3 regions of the Gordonia metallireducens genome follow, and region 2 is predicted to be linked to each of the others. Evidence: predicted binding sites of a transcription regulator. Region 2 holds the regulator's gene; each other region holds the start of a gene.

Region 1 (7,788 bases), on a different contig from region 2:
CTAACACGTGTACGGAGGGAACCGCTTTCGTCGGCGAGCCGTTCACCTGCGTGAACGAACTGGTTGTCCCGGTTTTTCGCGCGGGCACGGGACCGCCGAGCGCGCGGTAGTCCCACCCCGCCGACCGCCAGGCCTGCGAGTCGAGGCAGCGTCTGGCGTCGACGATGCGCTTGTGCCGCACCACCGATGCGAGCTCGTCCGGCGACATGTGCACGAACTCCGCCCATTCGGTTGTGACGACGACAACATCCGCTCGATCGCACGCGGCGCGTGCCGAGGTGGCGTAGCTCAACATCGGCTGTACCCGGCGCGAGTTCTCCATGGCCTGAGGGTCGAACACGGTGACCGATGCGCCGTCGAGCGCGAGACGGCCGGCGACGGCGAGAGCGGGCGAATCCCGCACGTCGTCGCTTTCCGGTTTGAATGCGGTTCCGAGTACGGCGACATTGCAGCCCAGGACTTCTCCCCCGAGCGCTTCGGCAACCAATTCCGCGGCGGCGCTGCGTCGACGCATGTTGATGGCGTCGACCTCGCGCAGGAACCCGACTGCGCGAGGCGCACCCATCTCATCGGCGCGGGCGGTCAGTGCACGGATGTCTTTGGGCAGGCAGCCTCCGCCAAAGCCCAAACCTGCGTTGAGGAATCGTCGCCCGATCCGGGCGTCGTGCCCCATCGCGTCGGCGAGCGTGCCGACGTCGGCGCCGGCGATCTCACACAGTTCGCTCATCGCGTTGATGAACGAGATCTTCGTGGCGAGAAATGCATTGGCCGATACCTTGACGAGTTCGGCAGTGGCCCAGTCGGTCTCGATGAACGGGATTCCGGTTTCCAGGACCTCGCGGTAGATGTCCCGGACCACCTGACCGGCCAGGGATTCCGCCTGCGGGACCTGCGGGTCGTCGACGAGTCGCCCGACACCGAGGACCATACGGTCGGGCGACAGGGTGTCCTCGACGGCGAAGCCTTCGCGGAGGAACTCCGGACTCCATGACAGCTCGATCTCGGCTCCCGGCGCCGAGAGGTTCGAGATCCGTTGCGACAGTTCCTCACACGTGCCGACGGGGACGGTGGACTTGCCGATCAGAACGTGTCTTCCCCGGAGCGTGGGAACAAGTGAATCGACTGCCGCGTGGACGTGTGACAGGTCGGCGCGATGACCGCGTACCTCCTGCGGGGTGCCGACGCCGATGAAGTGGACCGAGGCGTGGTCGGCGGCTACCGAGTGGTCGGTGGTGAAGCGCAACCGGCCGGCGTCGAGGTTGCGGCGGAGGATGTCGGCGAGCCCGGGTTCGAAGAACGGGACGTCACCGGCCTGCAGGCGTTCGACCTTCTGTGGGTCGATGTCGATTCCGACGACGTCGTGTCCGAGTTCGGCCATGCAGGCCGCGTGCGTCGCGCCGAGATAGCCGCAACCGATCACCGTGAGCTTCATGGTTGCAACGATTACCCAGGTGGGCCTGCCGCCAACCAACCATGGCGTGGCGGGTGGTGATCGGGTGGGTGAACGTCAGTCGACCGCCGCCGGTTGAGTAGGCGAGGAACCTGCGACGAGCCGTATCGGAACCTGTCGCGCAGTCAGTCGTTCTTGATGAAGTTCAGGTATGCCTTGGACGGGGTGGGGCCGCGTTGTCCCTGGTATTTCGACCCGACCTTTTCGCTGCCGTAGGGGTGCTCGGCCGGGCTGCTGAGGCGGATGAGGCAGAGCTGCCCGATCTTCATGCCTGGCCACAGCGTGATCGGGAGGTTGGCCACGTTGGAGAGTTCCAGGGTGATGTGGCCGGAGAAGCCGGGGTCGATGAAGCCGGCGGTCGAGTGGGTCAGGAGGCCGAGGCGACCGAGTGACGACTTCCCTTCGAGGCGTCCGGCGAGGTCGTGGGGCAGGGTGCACACCTCGAGGGTGGAACCCAGCACGAACTCACCCGGGTGCAACACGAACGGCTCACCCGCTGTCGGTTCGACGAGGGTGGTGAGTTCGTCTTGGCGTTGGGCCGGGTCGATGTGGGTGTACCGGGTGTTGTTGAACACGCGGAACAGACTGTCGAGCCGGACGTCGACGCTGGAGGGCTGGACGAGCGCAGGGTCGAATGGATCGATGGCGAGGCGCCCGTCAGCGATCTCGGAGCGGATGTCGCGGTCGGAAAGCAGCACGTGTCGAGGTTATCGAATGGTCAGGGTGGATCTGCGGCGGTATCCGTCGGCCCCGCCTTGTCTGCCTCGACCCGCGTGCCGAACCGGCGCCGGTGAGCGTCGGCCCGCATCCGGCTGAGTACCTCGTCGGTGCGGTGGGCGCGGTTCACCCGTGGCGTCTGATCCGGGTGTGATCGCGGTGGATGCCAGATGACGCGACCTGCGTCGACCCCGTCCGCGACGATCGTGGTCGCCCACTGGTCCTCGCGTGTGCCGACCGCCCGGTTGTGCGCGCCGCATGTGGTGGTCAGGTTGTCGATGTCGGTGGGGCCGTTCTCGGCGGCCCACTCGATGACGTGGTGGAGTTCGCAGTCGAAGGACGAACGGGTGCAGCGTGGGCACGTGCAGCCGCCGTCGCGGCCCACTGCGGCGATCCGCTGCGGTCGGGATGCCAGACGCTTCGAGCGCCCGAGGTAGAGGACCTCGGCGGTGTGGTCTCGAAAGACCTCCAGGTGCTGCTGCGCCTCGGCGGCGAGCTCGACGGCGTCTTTGATCGGGAGCAGTGCGCCTGTTGCGGTGCGCGCGGGAGCTCCGGCACGCTCTCGGAGCGCCGACTCGGTGATAGTGACGATGACGTGCGGTGGCAGTCCGTGGTGAGAACCGCCGAGGGCGCCGCCGTCGAGGACGCAGCGCAGCAGTGCGCTGAACGCGTCGTGGTTGCGTTTCTCGGTCGAGCGGTCGTCACGCTCGGCCGCCGCCGCGAGGGCTTTGGGGTCGGCCTCTGCCGGATCTCCGATGGGTGACGACGGATCGTCGGGGTTGTTCATGCCGGGCGCTGCCCACACCGCCAGCACGACGTCGAGCATGGCCCGCGTCTTGGGGTCGAGCGTCGCCGTCAGTTTGGACATCAATTGTGCGTCCTGCGGCCCGAGCCGCATGCCCCTCATGCGTGCACGGTCTCGGTCGTCGGTGAGAGTGCCGTCCGGGTCGAGGTGGGCGAGGATGCGTGCGCCGAGTTCGCGGAGCGAGGCCGGGTCGTACTCGCGGGCGTAATGGGCGAGCGTCGCCTCCGCGGCTTCGCGGTCTGCAGTGTCGACGCCGGCCGGGATCTTACGCATCACCTCGACGATGACATCGACATTTCTGCCCGAGATACCGCCGTCGGCAACGCCTTTCGCGGTTTCCGGAAACCTCGGCTCAAGAACTTCACCTTGCATGTCGGGGAACCTGCCGATCGCCCACACACGGTTGAGGAGTCGGTTGGCCTCGCCCCTGCGGTTGAGCACGCTTGTGACGAAGTTGGTGACCGTCTGACAGCCCGCCTTGCGGTAAGCGGAGCGCTCGTCGATGGCGACCATGTGGTCAGCGAAGAGTGACAGCATGCGACGCTCGGCGCGCTCATGCTCGATCGCGACCTTGAGCAGGTCAGTATCGGAACAGGCGGTGGACGCCGTCTCGCTGATCTCGTCCAGCAGCGCGTGCAGACGCTCGTACTGGTCGAGAAGAAGTGGTTGTGGTGCAGATGGCTCGCCGAAAGCCATGATCAAACCCCCGTCATCATGGCTAACTCGAAACTATGTTCGAGTCTACGTGCGTCCCCGCAGGTGCGCAACCCGTTCTGCGAAGAATTTTCGCGCCGCTCGCGAAGACCCGACCCCGGTTTGCTAGGCTTTCGGTCGCGAGCCCAGCGCTCGCACGCCGATGTAGTTCAATGGCAGAACATCAGCTTCCCAAGCTGAATACGCGGGTTCGATTCCCGTCATCGGCTCCACACGTACCGGTGCGCCTTCGGACGGCGCCGCGCATATCGCGAGCAACCAATCTGGCGCGCATGACATTTCAGGTCCCCTTCGGTGTCCGACGTCATCCTGCATGCAGACTCGACACTTCCCCGTCCGGCTCGGCAGATCCTGCGGGCCAAAGCCGGTCCGCCGGCGACGATTCCCCCTGGTAGGCCCTGGACAACCCTGCGAATCGATCTCTACCCGTTGCGGAGATGTATACAACCGGCTAGCGTGTTCGACGTGAGAGTGTTGCGTGTCACACGGCCGTTACATGACGAAGATACCCTCACGAACTCGTAATCAGGTTCTCCATCAGGGACTTAGCGTTCACCCCGCTCAACGTCGAGCGCAGGAGACCGTCGTACAACCAGCCCTCGGTGTACACAATCATCTCAATATCTAGGAAGAAGGCCACCGGATGGATTCAGTGTCCGTTCCTGCCGTTGCCGCCTCGATCGCCGTCATGGTGCTCGGCGGCGGTGCGCCCCTGGCGGCAGCGCTCATCCTCAACTGGCGTGACCGGGTCAAGTCGAAAGGCGCCGACCAGTGAGTTTGCAGACAGTCTTCACCATTCTGATCGCGGTCTACTTCGTCCTGATCCTCGTCGTCGGAATACGTAGCAACAAGAAGATCAGCACGTCGTCGGACTACAGCGTCGCCGGCCGGAACATGGGTCCGGTCCTGGGCACGATGACTTTCACCGCCACTTACGTCTCCGCCCTGACCGTGATCGGTCTGGTCGGCTCGGCGAATGGCATGGGACTCGCGTTGGTCCCGTACACGTTCGTCGGCCTCGGCTGCGGATTGTTGTTCCTCGTGCTCCTGTCCAGTCGGGTCCACCGGGCCGGTCGCACGTCGGAGAGTGTTCCCGAGTTGCTGGGAAAGCGGTACGGGGACAAGACGGTTCGCGTCACCTCGGCCGGCACCATCGTCATCGCCTATTTCGTGTACCTGATCGCCCAGCTCTTCGCGGTCGGCATCCTGCTCTCCACGACGATCGGTTTCAAGGTCTGGGCCGTGATCCTGGTGGTCGGCACCATCTTCGTGCTCTACACCCTCACCGGCGGTATGCAGGCCGTCGCCCGTACCGACGCCTTCCAGCTGGTGGTGCTCGTGGCGGCAGTCCTGCTCGCCCTCGTCCTGGTCATCACCAAGGTCGGCAGCGACGGACTGAGCTGGAGCGACGGGCCCGGCCTGTCGCAGTTCCTCGGCGGCCCGGTGCCGAGCGCGATGCTCGCCTTCGGCTGGGGCCTCTCGTGGGGACTCGGAGTCGCCTGCATGCCGAATTACCTGCAGCGCATCCTGTCCTGCCCGGACGTCCGAACCACTCGACTCGTGCTCGGCTGGGGTTCGGCCATCTCCTTCTGGCTGGTGAACGCGCCCATCCTGGTCATCGGCATCGGTATCGCCATCATCGACCCGACCATGACCGGCGACTCGGCACTGCCGTCATTCCTGCTGACGCACGGCGGCACACTGATTGCCGCACTGGCGCTCACCGGTCTGATCTCCGCGGTGATGTCGACGACCGACTCGCTGCTCCACGTGATGGGCGTGTACTTCGGACGCGACATCCTGTGCACCCTGCGGAAGATCGACGACGACGCGAAAGCACTGAAGCTCGCCCGGATCTCGACCGGCGTGATCGGCGCACTCGCGGTGGCGACGGCCACCTACATGTCGTTCAGTCCGCTACCGCTGATCCTCACATTTGCGTCCTACGCCGTTTCGCTGCTCGCCGCCGGACTGTTCGTCCCGCTGTTCATCGGCCTGCTCTGGCCGGGGGCGTCGAAGACCGGCGCCGTGGCGTCGATGGTTGTCGGCGTCATCGTGCTGATCGTGTTCGAGGTCCTGCGCAAGCAGGGCGTCATCGAGCTCCACGGCATCGTTCCCACGGTGGTGTGCGCGATCATCGCGATGATCGTCGGATCGTGGTGGGACGGCCGACGGGCGGAGTCGACGACGCCGCAGTCCGATGAGTCCGATGAGGTGGAACAACCGGTCGCCGTTCCGACGGTGTGATCGACCCGCGGCCGGGCTGTCGTCTCGCAGAGAATGCGACACGGCAGCCCGGCTGTGTCATGTGCTCACCCCGCCGTCCACAATCGTGAGATGCCGAGCGGAACATCCTCATACGGCAGCTTCTCCCGGGACGGTTCGACGATCCGGACGGAAGCCGTCGCCGACCGCGCGATGACCGACCGGATCGGCCGCACGCATTACCTGAACCAACGGCTCGTGTGGGTCGTGCTGATCCCGGCGCTGTGCATCGTTCCGGGAGTCTCGCTGGTCGTCGGCGAGATCGACGAGCCGGCTACCGTCGTCCTCGCCTACGTGCTACTCGGAGTGGTCGGTGGCCTCGTCATGCTGGCGGTGCTCACCTGGGTGCTGCTCTACCAGACGGGACCTCGCGAATGGGCACTCAAGATCCCCGAGGGGACACAGGTGTCCGCCGAGTTCGGACCGCACGAGATCTCGTTCGGATGGGTCGGCGCGCGGTCGACCCTGCCGGCATCGGGCGTCCGGTGGGTCAAGCACCGAACACGTACCGCGACAACGACTATCGCAGGGATGGGCACCACGTTGATCATCCCGAACGAACTGGTGCCGCTCGAGGTCCGCGACCATCTGCTCGCCCGATTCGATCCACGGCCGCCGCTCCTCGGCCGACGTCGCACGACCGCCCCGCCGCCGTCCTCGATCTCATACTCGGCGCACCGCACAGTGGTTCGCGACGGCGGCACCGTGCACATCAGCTGCGTCGCCGACGACGGACTCCCCGACCGGTTGCAACGGTCTCTACGCAGAGGGCCTGTTGTCCCCGCGACCTTCGCCGCCGTGCTGGTACCGCTGGTCGCCCTGCTCTACTTCGGCGCCTACGTCGTGGCGGTCATTCTGGCGGCGGCGCTGGTGTTGCTGGCGGTTCTGTTCTTCACACCGTTCGCCGGTCGGTGGTGGTTTCGTCGGACGGTGGCACCGGGAACGACGATCTCCGCCGAGTACGGACCCGACAGGATTCGTCTGCGTCTCGGCGCGTATGACCGGACCATCGACCGGACGTCGATCCACCGAGTGAAACGAGTGGGCACCGCGCTGCAGGTGTCACCACGCACCGCGACCGACGTGCTGCTGATCCCCGACGAACTGGTTCTGCCGGACATCGCCGAAGAACTACTCGCAGAGTTCGGCCGACGCCCAGGGTGGCGCAGGCTGGTCGACGCCCTCCGACGCTGACCCGTTCGGCGTACACACTGCGTCACCCCTGTTGATCCCCGGATCACACAAACCCCGGCCCGGGGAATGCACCCACCCCGGCGACCGTTGCGCGAAGAGTCAACGACATCGTCGGAAGAGGTACAGCATGAAGATCGGGATCATCGGAGCAGGATTCATCGGCGGAACGCTGACTCGTCGACTCACCGAGCTGGGACATGAGGTCCGCGTGTCGAATTCGCGCGCGCCCGAGACACTTGCGGACCTGGCCGAGGAAACCGGTGCTACAGCCGTGTGGGCGAAGGACGCAGCCGAGGACGCCGATCTCGTCATCGTGTCCATTCCGCAGAAGAACACACCTGACCTGGCCCCGGGCATCCTCGACGCCCGCAAACCGGGCGCACCGGTCATCGAGACCAACAACTACTACCCGCAGCAGCGCGACGGGAAGATCGAGGCCATCGAGAACGGCACTCCCGAGAGCGTGTGGGTGTCCGAGCAGCTCGGTGTGCCCGTGTACAAGGTGTTCAACGGGATCTACTGGAAGCACCTGCTCAAGAAGGGTCTCCCGGACGGCGCCGAGGGTCGGATCGCACTGCCGATCGCGGGCGACGATCCGGACGGCAAGACGATCGTGTTCGCCATCGTCGACGAGCTCGGTTTC
Region 2 (7,788 bases):
CACAGGCACGCCGCGCCGGCGATCAGGCCGCCGATGAGCGCGCCGATGAAGCTGGCTCCGACGGCGAGCGACACGATGCCCGCGACGAAACCGGGTGCGATGCCGGGACGGTCGGCGATGGCGAAGGCGATGTACCCGGCGAGGACGGGGACGGCGAGTCCCATCACCCCCGACCCGATCGCGAAACTCACCGCACCGAGGTACTGGAGGAGACCCCCGGAGGGGAGATCCCAGAGGCTGTTGTTGAGGGCGATGAAGGCGGCGTCGTCGAGGGAACCACCGGCGTCCAGGGTGCTGTTGGCGATCTCGTAGCCCGCCAGCAGGAAGCCCAGGGCGATGAGCAGACCGCCTGCGGCGACGAACGGGATCATGTAGCTGACGCCGGTCATGAGTGCCTGGCGGGTGCGCGCGGCCAGTCCGACACCCGACGAGGACCCGGCCGCGGCGGTGTCGGTGCCACCGTCGTCGGTCACCCGCGCCGCATCCGGATTCTGTCCGGCGGCAACGGCTTCGGCGATCATCGTGTCGGGCTCGTTGATGGCGCGTTTGACGCCCGAGGCGATCACCGGCTTGCCGTGGAAGCGGCCCTTGCCCTTGACCCCGATGTCGGTCGCGAAGATGACGGCGTCGGCGGACGCGATCACCTCGGGATCGAACGGGGTGGTGGCCGAGGAGCCCTGGGTCTCCACCGCGAAGTCGACGCCGGCGCGTTCGGCGGCGTACTTCAGTGCGTCCGCGGCCATGTAGGTGTGCGCGATCCCGGTGGGGCAGGCGGTGATCGCGAGGATGCGCGGCCGGTTCTCGGTGGGCTTCTCTGCGGGCGTCGCGGCGTCGGCCGTGGTCTCGGCAGTCGCCGGGGGAGTGGCCTTCTTCTTGGCGTCGGGGTCGACGGCGTCGGTGACCAGTTCGATGACGCGGTCGTCGGTCTCGGCCTCGCGGAGGGCTGCGACGAAGTCGGGGCGGACGAGCGAGCGCGCCAGTGAACTCAGCAGTTTCATGTGCGCGGCCGCACCGCCCTCGGGGGCGGCGATGAGGAAGACGAGATCGGCCGGGCCGTCGGGTGCGCCGAAGTCGACCTTGCGGGACAGGCGAGCCATGGCGAGGCTCGCCGACGTCACCGACGCGGTGCGTGCGTGCGGGATCGCGATGCCACCGGGAAGTCCGGTGGCGGACTTGGCCTCCCGTTCGAGTGCGGCGCGGGCCAGGTCGGCGGGATCGGTGGTCCGTCCGGCAGCGGCCAGAGCATCGGCGAGGGTGGTGATGACGGCGGCGGGGTCGGCGCCGGCGTCGACGTCGAGACTCACCGTCTGCGCGGTGATGATCTGCTCGGTCATGAGATGTCCTTCGGCAATGGAGGGTTGGTGTGGTGCGGGTTCTGCTGGGGGCGTGGGATCGGGGTCATCTCATCGGCCGGCCCCGGAGAGTTCCGTGACCGTGACCCCGGACAGGTCGAGGTGGGCGGGGGTGGGGGCGGCGGTGCCGGCCAGCGCGGCGGCTGCCGAACCGTAGGCAACAGCGGACCGCAGGCATTCCGGAGCGGAAGCACCGCGTGTCCGGGCGATGAGGAAGCCGGCCAGGGACGAGTCACCCGCACCGACCGTGCTGCGCGGGACGATCGGTGGTGGGGTCGCACACCAGGTGCCCGCGGCGGTGGCGAGGACGGCACCCCGTGCTCCCAGCGTTGCCAGGACGCTGCCGCCGATCTGCTCGACGAGGTCCTGTGACGCGGTCACGACCGGCCGGAGATCGTTGCGGGACAGGGAATCACGGAGCTCGGCGGCATCGGCGCCGGTGAGCTCGGCCAATTCGTCCTCGTTGGGTTTGATCAGGTCGACGCGTCCGGCTGCGGCGGCGCGCAACGGTGCTCCCGAGGTGTCCACGGCCACCCGGCATCCGGCGGTGACCAACGCGTCGGCCACTGTCCGGTACCAGTCCTCCGGCACGCCGGGCGGAAGCGATCCGCACAGCGTGACCCAGTCCGCACCGTTCGCGTGGGTCCGTATCAGAGCGGACAGCGACTCGAGCTGAGCTGCCGTCAGGGTCACGCCCGGCGCGTTGATCTTGGTGGTGGTGCCGTCGGATTCGGCGATGGTGACGTTGGAACGGACCTCGCCGTCGACGGGGACGGCGTCGTAGGGGAGCCCGAGGTCGTCGAGCGCGGCGAGCAGGGGGTCGCCGGCGCGAGCGGGCAGCAGGGCCCGGGTCAGGAGTCCGGCGGCGGCGACGGTGCGGGCGACGTTGACGCCCTTGCCGCCCGGTTCGGCGCGGACGATGCCGGCCCGCTGGACCTCGCCGCGTCGCAGCGGGGTGGCGAGTTCGAGGGTCCGGTCGACGCTCGGATTGGCGGTGACGGTGAGGATCACGCGATCACGACCTCGACGCCGCGGGCCGACAATGCGGCGGAGAACTCCGGATCGATGCCGGAATCGGTGATGAGGACATCGATGTCGTCGATGCCGGCGAAACCGGACAGCTCCTCGCGCTCCATCTTCGAACTGTCGGCGAGGACGACGACGCGTCGGGCCGCGGCGACCATCGCCGACTTCACGGCCGCCTCGTCGGGGTCGGGGGTGGACAGTCCGTGCGCCTCGCTCAGCCCGTTGGTGCCGATGAACGCGGTCGTCACGCGGAGGCGTCCCAGGGCGGCGACCGTCTCGGCGCCGACCGTCGCCTGGGTGAGCCCGCGGACGCGACCGCCGAGGGCGTGGAGACCGTCGGCGTGGTGGCCCGCGAGCAGCCCGGCGATCGGGAGGCTGTTGGTGACCACCGTGAGGTCGCGGTCGCGCGGCATGGCCTCGGCGGCCCGGAAGGTGGTGGTACCGGCGTCGAAGAGGACCGACCCGCCGTCGGGCGGGAGGAAGCGGAGAGCGGCACGGCCGATCGCGGCCTTCTCCTCGGTCTGCTCCGTCTCACGCTCGTCGATGCCGAGTTCACCGATCACTCGCAGGACCTCGGGGCGGACGGCGCCGCCATGGACGCGCTGCAGGTGCCCGGCGCGTTCGAGGACCGCGAGGTCGCGGCGGACCGTCTCACTCGTCACGTCGAACTTCGCGGCGAGCTCGGCGACCGAGGCGCGTCCTGCGACGCGCACTTCCTCGGCGATGGCCTGCTGTCTCTCCTCGGCGTACACACCGGCTCCGTTCTGATCGTTCCCGTGGCTCGTGTCCGAAGGCCCTGATTGACTTCGTCAATGTGGGAACATGTTGCTTTGCGTGTTGTAGTAACTGTGTTTACGCCTGTTTGTGTTGACAAGTCAAGAAGAATTTGTAACCGTGGTCACATGACGCAGAATCTGACGGGGACGCCGGTCGTCGGTGGTGTGGCTCTCGGGCCCGCGCTCTGGCCGGGACGCCGACCCGACCACTCCGCGGAGGCGCTGAGCGCGGGCGTCGAGATCGCCGAGGACCAGCGCGCCGCGGAGGCCGAACGGTTCACCGCCGCCGCGGCTGCGGTCGCCGCGCGTCTGCGTGAGCGTGCATCCCAGAACACCGGTGTCGCCGCCGAGGTCCTCACCGCCACCGCCGGACTCGCGGAGGATCGCGGGTGGATCGGTGCCGCCTCGGGACTCATCGCCAAGGGGGCCTCGGCCCCGTCGGCAGCGGTCGCCGCCACCGAACAGTTCGCCGCCGTGTTCACCAAGCTCGGTGGACTCATGGCCGAGCGCGTCACCGATCTCAACGACGTCCGCGACCGCATCCTCGCCGAGCTGTTGGGCCTGCCCGAGCCCGGAGTGCCCACGCCGGATGTGCCGTCGGTCCTGCTCGCCGACGACCTGGCGCCCGCCGACACCGCGGGGCTCGATCCCGCCACCACCATCGCGCTCGTCACCCGCCTCGGCGGGCCCACCAGCCACACCGCGATCATCGCCCGGCAGCTCGGCATCCCGTGCATCGTCGCGGTCCCCGGCCTGGACGAGATCGATTCGGGCACGGTGATACTCGTGGACGGGACAACCGGTGAGGTCGTCGTGGAACCCGATGACGCCGCAGCGCGCGCCCGCGTCGACGAGCACACCCGTCAGGCGGCTCTGGTCGCGGGCTGGTCGGGTCCGGGACGCACCGCCGACGGTGTCGAGGTGGCGATCCTGGCCAACGTCGCCGACGGGTCGTCGGCCCGCGCGGCCACCGACCATGCGGTGGAGGGTGTCGGACTGTTCCGCACCGAACTGGCCTTCCTCGAACGCGCCGACGAACCGACGGTGGAGGAGCAGGCGGACATCTACCGCGAGGTCCTCGACGCATTCGGCGGCCGCAAGGTCGTCATCCGCACCCTCGACGCCGGCTCGGACAAGCCGCTGCGCTTCGTGAACCAGCCCGAGGAGGCCAATCCGGCTCTCGGTGTTCGCGGCGACCGGATCGCCCTGGCGCACCCCGAGATCCGCGCCCACCAACTCGACGCCATCGCGCGCGCCGCCGAGGGCTCCGAGACGAGCCCCTGGGTCATGGCGCCGATGATCGCCTCACCGGCCGAGGCGGCGGCCTTCGCCGCGCAGGTGCGCGAACGGGGACTGACCGCCGGGGTCATGATCGAGGTCCCCGCCGCCGCGATCCTCGCGCCGGCGATCCTGTCCGAGGTCGATTTCGTCTCGATCGGCACCAATGACCTCACGCAGTACACGATGGCCGCCGACCGGATGTCGGCCGACCTCGCATCCCTGACCGATCCGTGGCAGCCGGCCGTCCTGCACCTCATCGCGACGGTCGCGCGGGCCGGACGGGATCAGGGGAAACCGGTGGGCGTGTGCGGCGAGGCGGCGGCGGACCCGATCCTCGCCTGTGTGCTCGTCGGACTCGGGGTGACCTCGTTGTCGAGTGCTCCGGTGGCGGCCGCTGCGGTCGGTGCCCGGCTCGCCGGCGTCACGCGAGCAACCTGCGAAAACGCAGCGGCAGCCGCGCTCGCCACCACCGATCCGGCTGCGGCTCGCGCGGCTGCCGCCGCGGTCCTCGAGAGCTGAGGGGTCAGATTCGCCGCATCACGGTGACGACCTTGCCGAGGATGACGGCCTCGTCGCCCGGGATCGGGTCGAACAGCTCGTTGTGCGGCATCAGCCAGACGTGACCCTTCTGGCGTTTGAAGGTCTTGACCGTGGCCTCGCCGTCGATCATCGCGGCGACGATGTCACCGTTGTCGGCCACGTTCTGCTGGCGGACGACCACCCAGTCGCCGTCGCAGATCGCAGCGTCGATCATCGACTCGCCGACGACCTTCAGCAGGAACAGCGAACCCTCGCCGACGAGCTCGCGGGGGAGCGGGAACACGTCCTCGACGGCTTCTTCTGCGAGTATCGGACCACCTGCGGCGATCCGGCCGAGCACCGGCACGAAGGTGGGCTCGGGCAGCGCGCCACCGGTCGGTGACGTGGGCGTCGGCGGCTCGCTCGGCGCGATGTTGACCGCCCGCGGACGATTGGCGTCGCGTTTGAGCAGGCCCTTGCGTTCGAGTGTCCGCAGCTGATGGGCGACGGAGGAGGTCGAGGTGAGACCCACCTCGTCACCGATCTCACGGATGCTCGGCGGGTAACCGCGTTCGCGCACGGATTTGCGGATCACCTCGAGTACTCCGCGCTGCCGCGGCGTCAGCGAGGCCTCGGCCGCCGCTATGTCTGCCGGGGTGACGGGCTCGTCGGCGCCCCGCGCTCCGGTGCGCTTACCGCCGTCATCGCTCATGATCGGGCTTCCTCTCGATTTCCGAACGTGCTGGTAGATCGCTTGTCTGCCGACGACCCTAGCCCAGAATGCCGACCGCATCAAACATTTGTTCGACGTGTCGCGAGACAATTGTCGGAGTGCCGTGCTACAAATTCGAACATCAGTTCATCGAACAGGTGATCGACACTCGAACAGTTCGAACGCCGACGACGCAGTCGGACGCACGGACAGAGTTCGACCGGAAACACGGAGGGCACCATGCGCACCGCCACTCTCATCGACCCCGTCCGCTCCACCGATCCGGTCCGCGGTGACATCCTGGAACGTCCGCGCCCGATGCGCCGCGGCGACGGCCGCCGTCCCGCCGACGGCCGCCCGGTGCCCGAGTCGGTGGTTCGGGTCCGTCGGGTCGCCTCCACCCAGTGCGCCTCGCCGGTCGGCCTGCGCGGTCGTGGACCCGTCGTCCCGGCCCAGCATCCCGCGCAGCCCGCCCCCTCGGCGGTCATCCGCCGGCGCCGGCGCACGGCGACGGCAATCCTGGCCGGCGTCGGACTCGCCCTGGCGGTGTGGGTCATCGCGGTCGTCGGGCAGAACTACGCCGCAACGGTCACGCCTTCCTCGGTCGGCACCGAGGTCGTCCACGTGCGCTCGGGCGACTCGCTGAGCACCATCGCATCACGCGTCGCCCCGGAGATGCCCCGCGAGGCGGTCGTCGACGAGATCATCCAGCTGAACGACCTCCCGTCCAGCGGCCTTCGCGTCGGCCAGCCCCTCCTCGCCCCCCGGTATCACTGAGCGCGGGCGGTATCCTCGATGTCACAGGGACCGGCCGACTACCGGCCTGGCATGCGGCCCGGCTGCATCAGAGTGTCCCGTGACCTGCGTGAGGATACGATGCGCTGCCCCTTCTGCAAGAACGACGACACCAAGGTCATCGACTCGCGTGTCGCTGATGAGGGGCAGGCCATCCGGCGTCGCCGCTCCTGCGTGGAGTGTGGGCGACGCTTCTCGACCGTGGAGAGCGCAGTGCTCGCGGTGGTCAAACGCAACGGGGTCACCGAACCGTTCAGTCGCGAGAAGGTGATGCGGGGCGTCCGGCGCGCATGCCAGGGACGCCACGTCGCCGAGGACGCGCTGGCACAGCTCGCCCAGCAGGTCGAGGACACGGTACGTGCCAGCGGATCGGCCGAGATCCCCAGCAACGAGGTCGGACTCGCGATTCTCAAGCCGCTGCGCGACCTCGACGAGGTTGCCTACCTGCGCTTCGCGTCGGTGTATCGCTCGTTCGACTCCGTCGAGGACTTCCAGCGCGAGATCGACGACCTGCGTTCGGCGTCGTCCGATTCCGGAAAGGCCTCAGCCGAGTCGGTCAAGAGTTCGTAGGACCCGCTTCTCCGACACCGGGTACGCGGTACCGAGTCGCTCGGCGAACAATCCCACCCGCAGCTCCTCGACGAGCCACTGCGCCTCGTCGTTGACGACCGCCTTCCGGTGCTCGGGCACCTGCGTCAGTCGCTGGGCCCACCGCTCGGTCACCCGGTCGACGACGGCCACTCCGGCCTGGTCCCGGGCCGCGGAGGCCGGCAGTGCCGTCAACCGGGCTTCGGCCGCCGCGAGATAGCGCGGCACGTTCTCCAGATGTCGTCGCGCGGTGGCGGCGATGAAGCCGTCGAAGACGAGATTGTCGAGCTGTTCGGCGACGTCGTCGGCTGCGAGTGAACCGGCATGACGGTCGATCGCGGCGCGTACCGGCGCCACCCACCCGAGGGATTCGACAGCGAGAGAGAAATACTCCGGCGCCGATTCGGAGATCCGCGGCCGCAGTTTCTCCGTGAGCGCGCGGAACGCCTCGGGTGAGCGCACCGCGGACAGCGTGCCGGCGTCGAGGCCCGCGACGACATCGCGGATGGCGCGGCGTGTGCAGTCGGCCAGCAGCGCATCGAGATCCGGGTAGGGACTCTGACTCAACGCGAGTCGGCCCGCCGCCCCGAGTGAACCGGCGACCCGTCGGTGCAGCGGCGGGATCGCGAGGTCGAGCAGTGCGACGATCCCTCTCTCCGCCAACCGATCACGGGTCTGCTCCGAGGCTGCGTCGATCACGACCACCCCGCGGGTTCGCCCGGCATCGTCGGTGATCGCG
Region 3 (7,788 bases), on a different contig from region 2:
GCACCACACCGGCGACATCGGCTACCTCGACGACGACGGCTTCCTGTTCATCGTCGACCGCGCCAAGGACATGATCATCACCGGCGGCTTCAACGTGTATTCGGTAGAGGTCGAACAGGCGCTGCTGGCGCACCCCGACATCCAGGACTGCGCGGTCATCGGCCGCCCGGACGAGAAGTGGGGAGAGCGGGTCGAGGCAGTCGTCCAAGCTCGCGCCGGGCAGGCCGTCGACCCTCAGGAAGTGATCGCCTTCGTCAAGGCCCGCATCGGCAGCGTCAAGACACCCAAGGTGGTGCACGTCTGGCCGGATCTCCCGCGGTCGAAGGTCGGGAAGGTGCTCAAACCCGAGGTGAAGTCGCAGTTGTCGGAAGGCGCCTGACCACCGGCCGGACCGAGAGCTGCTCGACAGCCCTAGACCGGCTCACGGATAACGCCGAAGTGCCGCACGGACCCGGACAGTCCGGGTAGCTCCTTCAACGGCGTCCACGACCAGAGGCCGTCCCGGCTGTCGGAGTAGAAGTACCGCCGGTCCCGGTAGGCGTCGAGGTAGAGACGCCAGTTCCCATTCGGCAGTTTCACCACGGCCGAGCCCTCGACCAGGCGGCCCCACGGCCCCGGCCGGACGAATCGGTACGGCCCCAGCAGCGACCCGGATACCGCATGCTCGATGACCTTCTTGGTCTCGTTCTTGGTGAAGGCGTGGTAGGTCCCGCCCACCTTGACGATCGTGGTGTCGATGCGGTCGGCACGGAGACCGAGAATCGGCACGGGCGGACTCCACAGCCGGAGCCCCGGCTCGAGCGCGGTCATCAGGTACGGCACGAACCCGCCACCGGTCGACATCGACAGGATCACGTGCACCCGACCGCCCTCGACGAACCATTCCGGGGCCCAGGCCTTGGTGGTGAACGGCGACAACGACGGCCCGTCACTGGAACCGGCCGATCCGAAGCTCAGTGAACCGGCCGACGAGCCCGAACCGTCGCCGGTGCCGGGCAGGAAAGCGCAGCACAGCGGCACCGGGTAGTTGTGCATGAAGTTCCAGTTGACGCGGTCGCGACTCCGCGCAAAGCCGATCGTCGTCGAACCGGTGGTGTAGGTGACGTAGTACCAGCCGTCGGCGCTGCGGTAGATGCTCGGATCACGCACCAGGCCGGACGGTGGTCGATACGCCCCGAATCGGAGGGCTTTGAACCGGGTCGCGTCCGAGGACTGGTACACGTCCATATGGCGGGCGCTGGTGTTGGAGAACCCGACCATCGTGTAACGCCAGCTCGCCGCGTCGGCAGTACCCGGAGTCGCGACCAGTAACGCCGACAACGCGAGAACCGCGACAGCGAGGGTGCCTATCCTGGTCCGGGTAGCGAGGATTCGCCGGGGCAACAACATTGGAGCAGTATCCGCGAAAGACACTGCTGCACGCATGCAAATGCCCGATAACCGACGCCGATGCTCTTTTCCCACCGGGCACCCATCGTCGAAAGCGGCCCATTACACGACGCCACCGACAATCCTCGGCCTCCACAGCGGTGCCGAAAACTTCTGCGTGGCAGCAGTATTGGGTGTACATTCGAACGTATATTCGTACAGCGAGATCCGGGGGGGGTGACCGTCATGACCAATATCGAATCGAGCGGCGATGTCGACGAGACCTCCCCTGCCCGGATGCCCGCACTACTCGACGAACTCGACACGATCGTGGACAAGCTGCAGAATGCAGGTTTCACCGGACTGTCCGATGCCGAGGTCGACGATGCCGGTGTTCATATCGAACGAGCCGTCGCCCGACTCACCTACACCGGCAACCAACAGATCGTGGAAGCCGACCAACGCGACCTGCCGCGTAAGTTCGGCTACCGCAGCGTGATCGACTACATGAAGTTCCGACTGCGCATGGCCTACCCGGGTAAGCGGCTCAAACAAACCCGGGCCACCGCGACCTACCCCGACTTCACCACCGGCCAAGCTCTCGAACCCACACATCCGGCCCTGGCCGAGGCGTTCGCCGACGGTCGCGTCGGAACCGCCCACGTGCACGCCGTTCTCGACGTCCTCGACCAGATCCCCCACGCCGTCGACCACGACATCAAAGTCGCCGCCGAACGACAAATGGCCGAAATCGCCATCGACCACACCCCCGCCGACATCACCGCCCTCGGTGCACGCCTGCTGGCTCACCTCGATCCCGACGGCACACTCGCCGACGACACCGACCGCACACGCCGACGGAATCTGTCGGTTCACCGCCAACGTGTCGACGGCACCGCCAGAATGACCGCCAACCTCACCCCCGAACTCCTTGCCCGGGTCACGATGCTGCTCGCCGTCTGGGCCAAACCCGGCATGAACAACCCCGACGACCCCGACTCCCCACACGGATCGATCGAAGACGCCGACCCCGACGCGGTGGCTGCTGCGGCCGAACGCGACGACCGCACCCCCGCCCAGCTCAACCACGACGCCGTCAACGCACTCCTCAAAGCCGTCTTCGACGACGGCCTCCTGGGTAAGAGTCACCGCGGGTTGCCGACCCAGCTGATCATCAAAGCCGACCTCACCGACCTCCAACGCGAAGCCGGGCTCGCCACCACCGCCACCGGCACCCTGATCCCCATCCCCGAGCTCATCAACATGGCCGCCAATGCTCAGCCTTGGTTGGCGGTGTTCAAAGACGCCACCGCCGTCCCGCTCTACTTCGGCCGCGGCAAACGCCTCGCCACCCGCGAACAACGCCTCGCCTCCTTCGCCCGACCCGACGGCGAGAACTGCTCCACCCCCGGCTGCGGCCTTGCCGCCGCACACGTCGAGATGCATCACGCCCAACTCGATTGGGCAGCAGGTGGACTCACCGACATCACCGACCTCGCACCCGCTTGCCCAAAACACAACCGCATGGTCAGTAACCAACCCGGCGACTACACCACCCGCATGGTGCGCGAAGGACCCGACGAAGGCCGCTGCGCATGGCGACTCAACGCCGAACCCGGCGCACCACCCAACCCCGAACGCATCAACCGGCGACCCGACATACCCCGCCGATTCACCGAACACCTCCAACAAGTGCGCACCGAAATTCACGGACCAGAAGAGTCCGGCGATACCCCACGCCTCCACCTGCGTGAAGTCATCGACCTCCGTGACGCCACACCCGTCGAACTCGTAGTCGCCTCAGCACTTCTCGACCACGCGTACGGGCACTCAGGATAGGAGCGTCGCCGGCCCTTCGAGGCTCGCTGCGCTCGCACCTCAGGGAGCGAGGACGGCCCGTCGCTATCACTCCCTGCACCTCAGGTAGCGAGGACGGCCCGTCGCTATCACTCCCTGCACCTCAGGTAGCGAGGACGGCCCGTCGCTATCACTCCTTGCACCTCAGCGGGCGAGAGGGCTACGCGCGCAACCACTCTTAGGATCGTATGACGTTGTGCCCGGAATCCGGGCACAACGTCATACGAATCTGCAGTCGACCTCAGGACTGAGCAACCGCCTTCAACACCGGCGGAGTCCACGTGCCGTCGAGGATCTCGGGGCGGGGGCGATAGAAGCGGATGAGGTAGTTCCAGCCCTCCGGAGTCACGATCGCGTTCGGCGGGACGTCGCCCGAGGTGTCCGGGATGAACCGGACGGTGATCGAACCATCGTCGTTGCGAACGCCGGTGACGCTGTTGACCGTGTACAGATTCTCCTCGTTGGGCTCGAAGAACCCGGCCGCGTTGTAGACCGACACCGACCAGAAGGCATCGACCGGGACGTCGGCGAAGACCAGTTCGTAATGTCCTGGGCCGGTGGCCGGGTCGACGCCGACATAGGTCGCCTCCGAGGTAGGGAGACCACCCCAACCCGCGGCGCACCCGATCAGGTGTCGGACCGGGTCGACGTCATCGCGGGCGCCGAAGGTTCGGTCGAACGAGTCGAGTCCCTTGGCCAACTCCAACAGCGCGTTGCGGGTCGCGTCGAGGCTCGCGGTGTCGTAGTCGGGAGAAACGAACGGTTCCGACGACGCCGAGGCGATCGTCGTCCGATCCTGCAACTCACCGACCGCGGCGACGTCGGCAGCATTCGTCGGATCGACCAGAATCCGCACCGCGACGAGGACATACCTCGATCCGTACTGTTCCTGCGTCAGCGTGTGCTCACCCACGGCGTGCAGAACGCCGCCGACGTAGTGGTCCTCGTTCACGACCATCGCGGACACATATCGTTCGCCTGCGTCGGGCAGTGTGAGGGCGGCCGGTTCGGCGAGGTCGACGACGGCGAAGCTGTAGAGGGTGTCGCGGTTGAGCCGGATCACCGTCTGCTCGTCGATCGAGGCGGGTTCCCGGTTGTGGCGGAACTTCCCCACCCCGCCGGCGGCCAGTTGGATGTCGGCAAACATCCGGTGCGTCTCCGCCCGAACGAAATTGTCCACGTTGACATGGCCCGACATGCTCTGTCTCCCTCGATCAGTTGGGCGCTCGATACTCGACGCCCCGATATGGATTCGAAGCCTAGCTGCCGATCTCGACGGCCTCGGCTGCCGACACGGCGGCACGTCGCGCACCCGTGACGAACAGCACCAGACCGACGACGATCCACGTGGCCAGTGTCAGTCCCGCGGTGAGACCGCCTGCACCGCCGAAGTAGGCGGCCGAACGGACCAGGGTTCCGGCAGCACCCGGGGGCAGGATCTGTCCGACGGTGCCCAGCCCGGACGGCAGCCACGCGGCCGAGCCGGCGATACCGGCCAGCGGATTGCCGAGGAACATCATGACCATCGCACCGATGGTGAAACCCTTGGCGCCGAACGCGTTCTGCAGGCCCGCCAGCGGGATGGCCAGGGCGGCGACACCGAGCGCGATGGAACCGGCGACCGCCCAGAACTCCGTCGACCACAGTCCCGTGTCGATGCTGCCGAACCCGAAGGTGAGCATGGACGCGACGATGACGCCACCGACGACCGAGAAGGTGATCAGACCGGTCAGGTACCAGCCGTTGCCACGCGGGAAGATCTTCCGGAACGCGACGACCGGCACGATGCCGCCGAAGACGAGCGGGAACGCGAGACCACCGATGCCGATGCCGGTCGGGTCGGCCTCGGGCAGCGGGACCACGTCTTCGACCGTCACCTTCTCCCCTGTCGCCTGCCCGACCGCCTGCGCGGTACCGGTGAGGCTCCCACTGATCGACGCCGAGCCTGCGCCGGCAACCAGGGTGTGGACACCCGCCTCGTCGATCACGAAGCCGCCGACCACCTCACGGTGTTCGATCGCGTCCCGCAGCGCGGCCTCCGAGTCGTAGCGCTGGGGCTCGTACGCATCGGGAGCAGCCGTGGCCAGGCTCCGCTCGAACGAACCGACCGCAGCCGGCGAACCGACCACGCCGACCCGCAGATCGTGGGCACCACTCTTCAGTGACGGCAGGATGAACACCATCAGCAGCAGGATGAGGATGGCGCCCAAGCCGGCGGTCAGACCCGCCAGCATCACCACGGGCGGCGGCGTCTTCTTTCCCGACGCCGCCTTCTCCTCATTCGCCGTGGTTCCCAACTCCGTGGATGTCATCGCACGTCCTCCAGATCTAAACCGGATGCTTTTCCTCCGTTTATAGTGGATGATAATCCTCCGGTTAAACTGGGGCTGTCAACACCGATGTGATGGACGAGTCAACGGCTCGAGAGGACGTGGGCATGCGAGCGGATGCAGCACGGCGTCGTCAGGCGATCGTCAAAGAGGCCCGTCGACTGTTCGCGGCACTGGGCGGCGGTGTCGCACTCGAGACCGTCGCGGAGGGTGCCGGGGTGGGAATCGCCACCCTCTACCGGAACTTCGAGTCCCGGCATGCGCTCGCAGACGAAGTGGCGCTCGCAATCCTGAACGACATCGGGCGCGCCGCCGACGAGGGTCTCACCGACATCACCACCACACCCGACACAGCGTGGACGACGTTCGTGAACCGGCTCGTCGATCTGGATCTCGGCGCCCTGTCGGCGGCGCTGGCCGAGTACGTGACCGCTGCGGTTCGCACCACCCAGGCCCAGACCTTGGCCCGCGTCGACGAACTGCTCAGTTCGGCCAAGAACGCAGGATTGGTCCGCGACGACCTCGACGCACTCGAGCTGATCGTCGGCATCGGCCTCATCACGCGCCCTCAGCCCGACGCCGTCGCGGCAGCGACCCCGAACCTCGTACCGCGCCTCGTGTCCATCATGTTGGCGGGTATGCGTCCGTCGGCCGACGACTGACCCGCCTTGCGCTGAGGCCGTCCCGCGACGCTTCTCACGCACAGACACTGCCCACAGCCTGGCGTCATCCGTTCATACCAATGAATCCGGACACGACCCACGGTCGCTCGCGACGGTGCGAGAATCACACCGCTCGAACCCGACATAGCGCTCGGACGTCGCCAGGCGGCCGGGTGTGGTCATCGCGGCGACGGCACCGACCACACGCAGACGACGAAGTGGAGAGCGACCGATGAAGCGTTTCCGCCTGCTCGGCATCACCGCGCTGGCCATTGCCGTGCTCACGATCTCGTTCGGCACTGCCCATGGAGCGCCGGCACCAGCTGCGCCCTCACACCTGTCGATCGCCTCCGCGGACGGCACCTCCATTACGTCGACCCTGCGGAACGCGACCTTCGTATCCGCCGGGAGCGAGCTGCAGGTCGTCGACCTGAACGGCCGGACTCTCGAGCGCGTCGCCCTGACCCTGCCCCTCAACGGGGCGACGGTGCCGCTGCGCACGCAGGTCAGCGCCGATCGCACCCAGGCGACCTTCACCCCGATCCTCACGCCGGAGGCCCGCGCCGCGATCGCGGCGGGCGTCCGTCCCGCGTCGGCGAAAAAGGATCGCGCGTATCAGCAGATGATCTGGCACATCAACAACGGTTGGAATCGCGGCGGCAACGTGACCACCGCGATCGGTGCGCTCGCCGGCCTGATCATCGGCTGCCTTGTCATCGTCGGTTGCATCTGGGGCGCCGGAGTCGGCGCCGCCATCGGCGCGGCGATCGGCATCAGCAACGGCGATCCCGCCACCGCACAGTCGATCCTGAACTGGATCAACACCCCATGACAGAGGGGTAGCTCCCCTCGATTCCGGACGCGGCCCTTTCCCCCGCCGCCCCGGAGTTCCCCCAGGAAGATCCCTCGCGCCCTCCCCCGACAGAAACGCGCGAGGGATCTTCTTTGCAGAAGAGTACTTTACAAACAGGAACTTTTGTATAGACAACGTCCATTGTCGTGATCGGGGTCCGGCGCGGCGACGAAAGTCCCGGTGAGCCGATAGGTGCCGGGCGGTGGCTCACCTCCATCGAGCACGGCAAACTGGTGGCCATGACCATCGCCACCGACCTCGGACTCGCTCCCGCGACCCCACTCCCGCGCGTCTCGCTCGCGTGGTCGATGCAGTACAACCGCAACACCCGGATGGACGGGCAGCCGGCGATGGCCGCGCACTTCGACGTGGACGTCGACACCAGGAGCGACGTGGGCGGCGGTACCGGACGTCCGCTGCGCGCCGAGATCTCGAACGCGCTGGAGCCGGTCGGCGCGGCAGGATGACGACACGCAATCACGCGCAGGACAGCGAGTCGCTGCTGCGCAACTCGTTGCTCGACGGGTTGCACGACCTCCTGACCGAGCGAGACTGGTCGGCGATCCGCATGTCGGACGTCGCCGCCGCCACCGGCGTCAGTCGGCAGACCGTCTACAACGAGTTCGGGTCGAGATATGGCCTGGCACAGGGATATGCGGTCCGGTTGGCGAACCGCTTCGCGGGTCATGTCGCCGAGTCTCTCGCCGACCACGCCGGC

What was found. The regulator LexA, encoded in region 2, represses DNA repair genes until DNA is damaged. The targets are predictions, from matches to a motif close to CGAACANNTGTTCG.
Region 1: a site for LexA is predicted at 3,697-3,710, ahead of LQD00_RS13780 (HNH endonuclease signature motif containing protein). Genes of this name have one in related genera too.
Region 3: a site for LexA is predicted at 1,572-1,585, ahead of LQD00_RS10870 (HNH endonuclease signature motif containing protein). Genes of this name have one in related genera too.

What each region holds. Positions count from the first base shown of each region.
Region 1 covers NZ_JAJQJP010000034.1:51,116-58,903, reverse strand. Annotated here, with positions in the region: gene LQD00_RS13790 (UDP-glucose dehydrogenase family protein) at 1-1,432, opposite strand, end outside; gene dcd (dCTP deaminase) at 1,576-2,148, opposite strand; gene LQD00_RS13780 (HNH endonuclease signature motif containing protein) at 2,169-3,668, opposite strand; tRNA gene LQD00_RS13775 (tRNA-Gly) at 3,825-3,898, shown strand; gene LQD00_RS22755 (hypothetical protein) at 4,330-4,461, shown strand; gene LQD00_RS13770 (sodium:solute symporter family protein) at 4,458-5,933, shown strand; gene LQD00_RS13765 (hypothetical protein) at 6,024-7,145, shown strand; gene LQD00_RS13760 (NADPH-dependent F420 reductase) at 7,177-7,788, shown strand, end outside.
Region 2 covers NZ_JAJQJP010000057.1:197,187-204,974, reverse strand. Annotated here, with positions in the region: gene LQD00_RS22300 (PTS fructose transporter subunit IIABC) at 1-1,334, opposite strand, end outside; gene pfkB (1-phosphofructokinase) at 1,404-2,363, opposite strand; gene LQD00_RS22290 (DeoR/GlpR family DNA-binding transcription regulator) at 2,360-3,130, opposite strand; gene LQD00_RS22285 (putative PEP-binding protein) at 3,281-4,954, shown strand; gene lexA (transcriptional repressor LexA) at 4,959-5,666, opposite strand; gene LQD00_RS22275 (LysM peptidoglycan-binding domain-containing protein) at 5,907-6,443, shown strand; gene nrdR (transcriptional regulator NrdR) at 6,543-7,031, shown strand; gene hrpA (ATP-dependent RNA helicase HrpA) at 7,005-7,788, opposite strand, start outside.
Region 3 covers NZ_JAJQJP010000028.1:585-8,372, reverse strand. Annotated here, with positions in the region: gene LQD00_RS10880 (AMP-binding protein) at 1-379, shown strand, start outside; gene LQD00_RS10875 (glycoside hydrolase family 43 protein) at 412-1,389, opposite strand; gene LQD00_RS10870 (HNH endonuclease signature motif containing protein) at 1,615-3,207, shown strand; gene LQD00_RS10865 (DUF1214 domain-containing protein) at 3,467-4,423, opposite strand; gene LQD00_RS10860 (ABC transporter permease) at 4,485-5,537, opposite strand; gene LQD00_RS10855 (TetR/AcrR family transcriptional regulator) at 5,663-6,217, shown strand; gene LQD00_RS10850 (hypothetical protein) at 6,450-7,049, shown strand; gene LQD00_RS10845 (rubredoxin reductase) at 7,217-7,537, shown strand; gene LQD00_RS10840 (TetR/AcrR family transcriptional regulator) at 7,534-7,788, shown strand, end outside.